Linked DNA regions of Cycloclasticus pugetii PS-1. The protein of the gene in region 2 interacts with the protein of the main gene of each other region in a pairwise test. Links are inferred from orthologs where the notes say so. Each region holds a gene or a part of one and is shown on either strand. Other genes may lie near its edges.

What was found.
Region 1: the proteins of pheT (region 2) and secD interact in binary tests that used the Escherichia coli proteins (3 or more experiments, as listed by UniProt). The link is inferred for Cycloclasticus pugetii PS-1 from one-to-one orthologs.

The regions. Positions count from the first base shown.
Region 1 is NZ_ARVU01000001.1:1,312,745-1,316,097, reverse strand. What follows is about bases 117-2,977. They hold secD (protein translocase subunit SecD), read left to right. Parts: upstream 117-547; coding sequence 548-2,407; downstream 2,408-2,977. Other genes in these bases: secF (protein translocase subunit SecF), read left to right, coding at 2,411-2,977; yajC (preprotein translocase subunit YajC), read left to right, coding at 167-526; tgt (tRNA guanosine(34) transglycosylase Tgt), read left to right, coding at 117-130. In the rest of the region: more of tgt, read left to right, coding at 1-116; more of secF, read left to right, coding at 2,978-3,346. UniProt on the Escherichia coli protein: Part of the Sec protein translocase complex. Interacts with the SecYEG preprotein conducting channel. SecDF uses the proton motive force (PMF) to complete protein translocation after the ATP-dependent function of SecA.
Region 2 is NZ_ARVU01000001.1:808,390-811,876, reverse strand. The notes cover bases 137-3,131. They hold pheT (phenylalanine--tRNA ligase subunit beta), read right to left. Parts: upstream 2,826-3,131; coding sequence 447-2,825; downstream 137-446. Other genes in these bases: pheS (phenylalanine--tRNA ligase subunit alpha), read right to left, coding at 2,846-3,131; CYCPU_RS0103950 (integration host factor subunit alpha), read right to left, coding at 143-442; CYCPU_RS0103955 (MerR family transcriptional regulator), read right to left, coding at 137-162. Outside these bases: more of CYCPU_RS0103955, read right to left, coding at 1-136; more of pheS, read right to left, coding at 3,132-3,487.

The DNA.
Region 1 (3,353 bases), 500 kb from region 2 along the record:
GATTCATAACCTTCATTATTATCAAGACTTGATGCGTGGCTTACGTCAGGCTATTGAGCAAGAGCGCTTGTTAGAATTTGTGGATGATTTTTATGAGCAGCAAGGCAAAACACGAGATGCTGTGGCATAATGCGTGATTGAGTTAATTCATTAATAAGGAAAAAATATGTTAGATTTTTTAGTTTCAAACGCCATCGCAGCAGATACCGCAGCCGCAACTCAAGAAGCAGCAGCACCAGGGTTCGAAGGATTACTTTTTCCAATTGCGTTAATTGTTATTTTTTACTTTCTTTTAATTCGTCCTCAACAAAAGCGTAATAAAGAACACAAGCAACTTGTTGCAGGCGCTAAGAAAGGCGACGAAATTGTAACCAATGGTGGTTTGCTGGGTAAAATTACAGAAGTGGATGATCATTTTATTACACTTGAAATTGCGCCTAATACATCGGTTCAAGTGATGAAGACTTCAATTTCAACGGTAATGCCTAAAGGCACATACGCATCTGCTGGAAAAGCAAAAAAATAAACTGCCAAACGAGTTATTGTTATGACGAATCATTTTCCTGCTTGGAAGAACTTAATGATAATAATGGCGTTAGTTGTTGCTATTATTTACGCACTACCAAATCTTTACGGTGAAGACCCTTCTGTACAAATTTCGCCTTTGCGTGGTGCGGTCATCAACAGTTCTGTTTTAGCTGATGTAAAAGATCAGCTAGCACAAAATGGTGTTGCCTTATTAAAAGGTGAGTTGAATGACAGCCAAATTTTGTTGCGCTTCAAGCATTCGAATGATCAACTTAAGGCGGTTGATATTATTAAGTCGGTCTTAGGGAATAACTATGTTGTGGCTCTTAATTTGGCGCCAACAACCCCTCAATGGTTGCGTTCGTTAAATGCAGCGCCTATGTATTTAGGCTTGGATTTAAGAGGTGGTGTGCATTTCTTACTGGAAGTGGATATGCAAGCTGCTGAGAAGCAAGCAGTAGACCGTGGTGCGGCTGATTTTCGCCAATATTTGCGCGAAAATAAATTGCGTTATCTAAGCGTTATGGTCAATGGCCACAATGTTGGTATTAAATTTAGAAACCAACAGATTCATGACGAGGCGATCAGCAAATTGGAGTCTCAGTTCCGTACTTGGGACTTTAAGCCTGAAGTTAGCGAGTCCTCAACGCCCACCTTAACGGCAACGATGTCAGATGATGAGTTAATGGACGTAAGAAACTATGCTGTTCAGCAAAATATCATTACGTTAAAAAATCGTGTTAATGAGTTAGGTGTTGCAGAGCCTGTTATTCAAAGACAGGGTGAAAGCCGTATTGTTGTTGAATTACCTGGTGTCCAGGACACGGCTCGTGCAAAAGAGATTTTAGGTGCAACCGCAACACTTGAGTATCATCTGGTTGATACGCAAAATTCAGTGTCATCTGCATTAGCTGGAAGAGTGCCGATTGGTTCTAAGTTATATAACCGTCGAGATGGTGGCCAAATCCTGTTGAAAAAACAGGTTATTGTGACCGGTAATGAGATTGTAGATGCTTCATCAGGGATAGAAGGTGATACAGGCTCCGCAATGGTTTCTGTGTCATTAGATGGTCCGGGTGGTAAAAAAATGAGCAAAACCACACGAGAAAATATTGGTAAACCAATGGCGGTTGTATTTATTGAAAATAGAACCGATATAAAAATGGTTAACGGCGAGCCGGTACGCTACAAAACAGTCGTCGAGGAAGTGATTAATGTGGCGACCATTCGTGGGCACTTTAGTAACCGTTTTCAAACAACAGGCTTAGATAATTCAGCTGAAGCACGTGATCTAGCTTTATTATTAAGAGCAGGTGCCTTGGCTGCGCCGATTGATATTGTTGAAGAGCGCACGGTTGGGCCAAGCCTAGGGCAAGATAATATTGATAAAGGCTTCAATTCTGTGATGATTGGTTTTGTTTTAGTCTTAATTTTTATGGCTATTTATTACAAGACATTCGGCCTTTTTGCCGATGTGGCCTTGGCCTTTAATCTGGTTTTTATCGTTGCTGTATTGTCACTCTTGCAAGCCACGTTAACGCTGCCTGGAATTGCCGGCATTGTGCTAACAGTGGGGATGGCGGTAGATGCTAATGTGCTAATTTTTGAGCGCATTAAAGAGGAGATTAAAAATGGAAACTCACCTCAAGCTAGTATTGCGGCGGGCTACGATAAAGCCTTTTCTACCATTGCGGATGCAAATATCACGACATTGATTGCCGCGATTATCCTTTTCGGTTTTGGTACAGGGCCTATTAAAGGTTTCGCTATTACCTTAAGTATCGGTATTTTAACCTCTATGTTCACCGCTATTATTGGTACGCGTGCATTAGTCAATGTGACTTTTGGTAGTCGTCAAATAGAAAAACTGAAGATTTAAATTATGAGTAATCAACATACAATCAAGATTGATTTTCTAAGTAAACGTAAAATAGCGCTTATTTTTTCTACTCTATTAATTATTGTTTCTATCGCTTCTTTAGCGACCATGGGGTTAAAAAAAGGGATTGATTTTACTGGTGGAACGTTGGTAGAGCTTAGCTTTCCCGAAGCAGTTGAGCTGGAAAGTTTAAGGAATTTGTTAACAGAGGCTAATTTTAGTGGCGCTGTGGTACAACATTTTGGTTCATCAAAAGAAGTGCTCATCCGCTTATTACCAAATGATGCGTTAAATACTGCAGCGTTAAGTAATAAGGTGTTGGCTGCGGTGAATGAGAATTTCTCACAACAAGGTGAGTTAAGACGGGCAGAATTTGTTGGCCCACAAGTTGGTGAAGAGTTACAAGAAGATGGCGGTTTGGCACTATTATATGCCTTAATCTGTATCCTGATTTATGTCGCTATTCGCTTTGAATATCGCTTTGGCTTAGGCTCTGTGGCGGCACTGGCGCACGACGTTATTATTACCCTTGGTTTCTTTTCTGTTTTTCAGTTTGAATTTGATTTAACAGTACTGGCGGCTATTTTAGCGATTATTGGTTATTCATTGAACGATACTATTGTTGTGTTTGATCGTGTAAGAGAAAACTTTAGAACATTGCGAAAAGGCTCACCGGTTGATGTTGTTAATATCTCGTTAAACCAGACGTTTACTCGAACCGTGATGACCTCGCTAACAACTTTGTTAGTGTTAATGGCATTGTTTGTTTTAGGTGGTGAAATTATTCATGACTTTGCACTTGCGCTGATTGTTGGCGTGTTAATTGGTACCTATTCTTCTATTTATGTTGCTAGCCCCATAACGCTTGCCTTGGGAGTGACGAAAGAAGACCTGATGGTTGTTAAGGTTGATCAAGATGAGTTAGATAAAATTCCTTGATGAGCTG
Region 2 (3,487 bases):
ACGATTACCACGGCGTTTTACCGGCTCAAGTTGTGAGAACTCTTGCTCCCAATACCTTAGTACATGGGGTTTTACAGCACATAACTCACTCACTTCACCAATAGTGAAATAACGTTTCGCCGGTATCGCCGGCAACTCATTGTTATGACTGGGTTCCAGCATATGCTTCTACTCTGTCTTTAAGTTTTTGACCTGCTCTAAGAGTAACCACCCTTCTTGCAGAAATAGATACATCTTCGCCTGTTTTTGGATTTCGTCCAGGTCGAGCCTCTTTGTCTTTAAGTTCAAAATTTCCAAATCCTGAAATTTTAACTTGCTCACCTTTTTCTAACGATTCCTTTATTGCTTCAAACATTTGCTCAACGATCTCTTTAGCTTCTCGTTTATTGAGACCTAACTCGTCAAATAATTGCTCTGTTAAATCAGCTTTCGTTAATGACATTTTTTTATTCCCTTAGCTGAGCATTAAATAAATTATTAAGATTAGCGAGCAATTCATTAATGAGTTCCTCAACATCTTGCTCAACTAGTGTCTTAGATTTATCCTGTAAAATCAAGCCCAAAGCAACACTTTTTCTACCAGTTTCTACTCCCTTGCCTTGGTAAATATCAAACACAATAACCTCATTAACAAGCGTGTATTGCTTAGTAATATAGCCGACCATTTCATTTACGTGGAACTTTTCATCCACAATGAGTGCTAGGTCACGTCTTACCGCTGGATATTTTGACACTGCTTGAAATTCTGGTATCTGTTTTGTCTGAATCAGAGATTGTTTTAGTTCTACTAAATACACTGGTTTCTTAATATTAAACTCACCTTCCAAAGCTGGGTGTAATAAACCAATATAACCAACATGCTCCCCTGAATTATTAATCAGCTCTGCTGTTTGTCCCGGGTGTAAAGCTTCGTGTTTAGCCGGTTTAAACTGGTAGTCTGACAAACTGCCATTCAACGATAAAATAGCTTCTATATCGTGTTTAACATCATAAAAATCAATACTTCTAGATGACTCACCCCACTGTTCTGGCTGAGCGAGTCCTGTCGCTAATATAGACAACATTTGCTCTTGCACTAGCTGCCCATCTTTAACCGTGAATTTTAAGCCTGTTTCAAAAAAACGTATTGTTTCTTCATTACGTTTAATGTTTGCATCCATTGCTTTTAATAAGCCAGCCCATAAGGTTGTACGCATAACAGACAAATCAGCCGATATTGGATTCTGTAATCGGTACACATCATCCTGAGGGGTCAACAGCTTGAGCGACGAGTCATCTGTAAAACTGTATGTAACCGCTTCTTGATAGCCTAAATCAACCAGTAAGTCTTTAATCCTGTCTAAGGGCTGCAACTGCTCTTCAATGGCTGTTAAAGTACCCGAAACGGTTAATTCATTTTGTGGCAGATTATCGTAGCCATATAAGCGTGCCACCTCTTCTATCAAGTCTGCTTCAATTGCAATATCAAATCGATAACTTGGTGCTGTAACAAACCACTCACTTGCCGTTTTATTAACAATCATTCCCAAGCTATCAAAGTATGCTTCGACTGTATTTTCATCAAGTTCTATACCCAGCACACGCTGCACTCTTTGAAACCTAAAAGGCACTGCTTTATTAACAGGAAGCGTTTTGGTTGACGATGCGTCCGTTAATGGCCCTACTTGCCCGCCAGCAATATCGGTCAACAATTCAATCGCTCGATCTAATGCACGGTAACAAAGCTCTGGGTCTACACCACGCTCAAACCGGTGTGATGAATCTGTATGTAAGCCAAACTTTCTAGATTTACCCGCAATTGACAGAGGACTAAAAAATGCACATTCTAAGAATATATCTGTTGTCTCGTCATTAACTGCTGACGCTTCACCACCCATCACACCAGCAAAAGCCAAGGCTTTATGTTGGTCTGCAATAACCAGCACACTCTCATCTAACTCAACTTGTTGTTCGTTTAATAGCCTTAGAGATTCCTTTTCTCTCGCATGTCTAACAACAATGTCACCATCGATTTTAGCTAAATCAAATGCGTGAAGCGGTTGCCCTAATTCCAATAGAACATAATTTGTCACATCCACTAACGGACCTAAACTGCGCTGACCACATCGACGCAATTTTTCCTGCATCCAGATAGGTGTTTGCGCTGAACGATCTAAGCCTTTAATCACACGACCTAGGTAACGAGGGCAATCTATAGTAGCCTCAACGTTTACATTTTTATGGTCGTTTATTGAAGTTTCTATTTTTGGTGCTGGTTTGTTTTTGACAGGCTGTTTAGCAAAACAAGAAATTTCACGCGCAACACCTTCCACGCTTAAGCAATCGGCACGATTTGGCGTTAAATCTACTTCGATAATCGTGTCGTCAAGTTGTAAATAGTCCCGAATATCAGTTCCAATTGGCGCATCACTTGGTAGCTCCATCAACCCATCAGCTGAATCAGCGAGGCCAAGCTCTTCTTCGGAACATAACATGCCATTAGAAGGCTCACCACGTAACTTTGATGGTTTGATTTTGAAATTACCGGGTAAGACGGCACCAACAGTTGCCACAGGAATCCGTAACGAAGTTCTAACATTACTCGCACCACAAACAATATCTAAAGGCTCTTCTTGCCCAATAGAGACTTTACAAAGGCGTAATTTATCCGCATTTGGGTGTGCTTGAACTGATAATACTTCACCTACTAACACGCCGGTAAACTCAGCCGCAGCCGGTTCTACAGAGTCTACTTCTAAGCCAGCCATTGTTAATTTTTCTGTCAATTCATTCGTTGGAATTGAATAGTCAACAAACTCTTTAAGCCATGCTTCATTTACTAACATTTATGAGTCCTTATTTAAGCTTAATTAAACTGTTTTAAGAATTTAAGATCATTTTCAAAAAATAACCGTAAGTCATTGATTTTATACCGAAGCATGGTCAGTCTTTCTACACCCATACCAAAAGCGAAGCCGGTAAATTGGTCTGCATCAATATTGATATGACGAAATACCTCTGGGTGAATCATTCCACAGCCCAATACCTCTAACCAACCGGTATGCCCGCATACACGACAACCTTCACCTTCACACATCACACATTCAATATCTACTTCAGCAGAGGGTTCTGTAAATGGAAAATAGGAGGGTCTAAACCTTACTTTGACATCTTTTTCAAAAAAGGCCTTTAGAAACGCACTAATAACACCTTTTAAGTCGGCAAAGTTAATATCTTTATCTACAACAAAGCCTTCAACCTGGTGGAACATGGGTGTGTGCGTAATATCTGAATCACAACGATAAACACGACCCGGCGCTATCACTTTAAGTGGCGGTTGTTGATTTTCCATCACTCTAATTTGAACGGGTGATGTATGTGTTCTTAATAAGGTATGCTCATCAAAATAAAAAGTATCGTGCATGGCTCGTGCAGGATGATGAGAAGGAATATTCAATGCCTCAAAATTATGAAAATCATCTTCCACTTCAGGCCCAGTTGCCACATC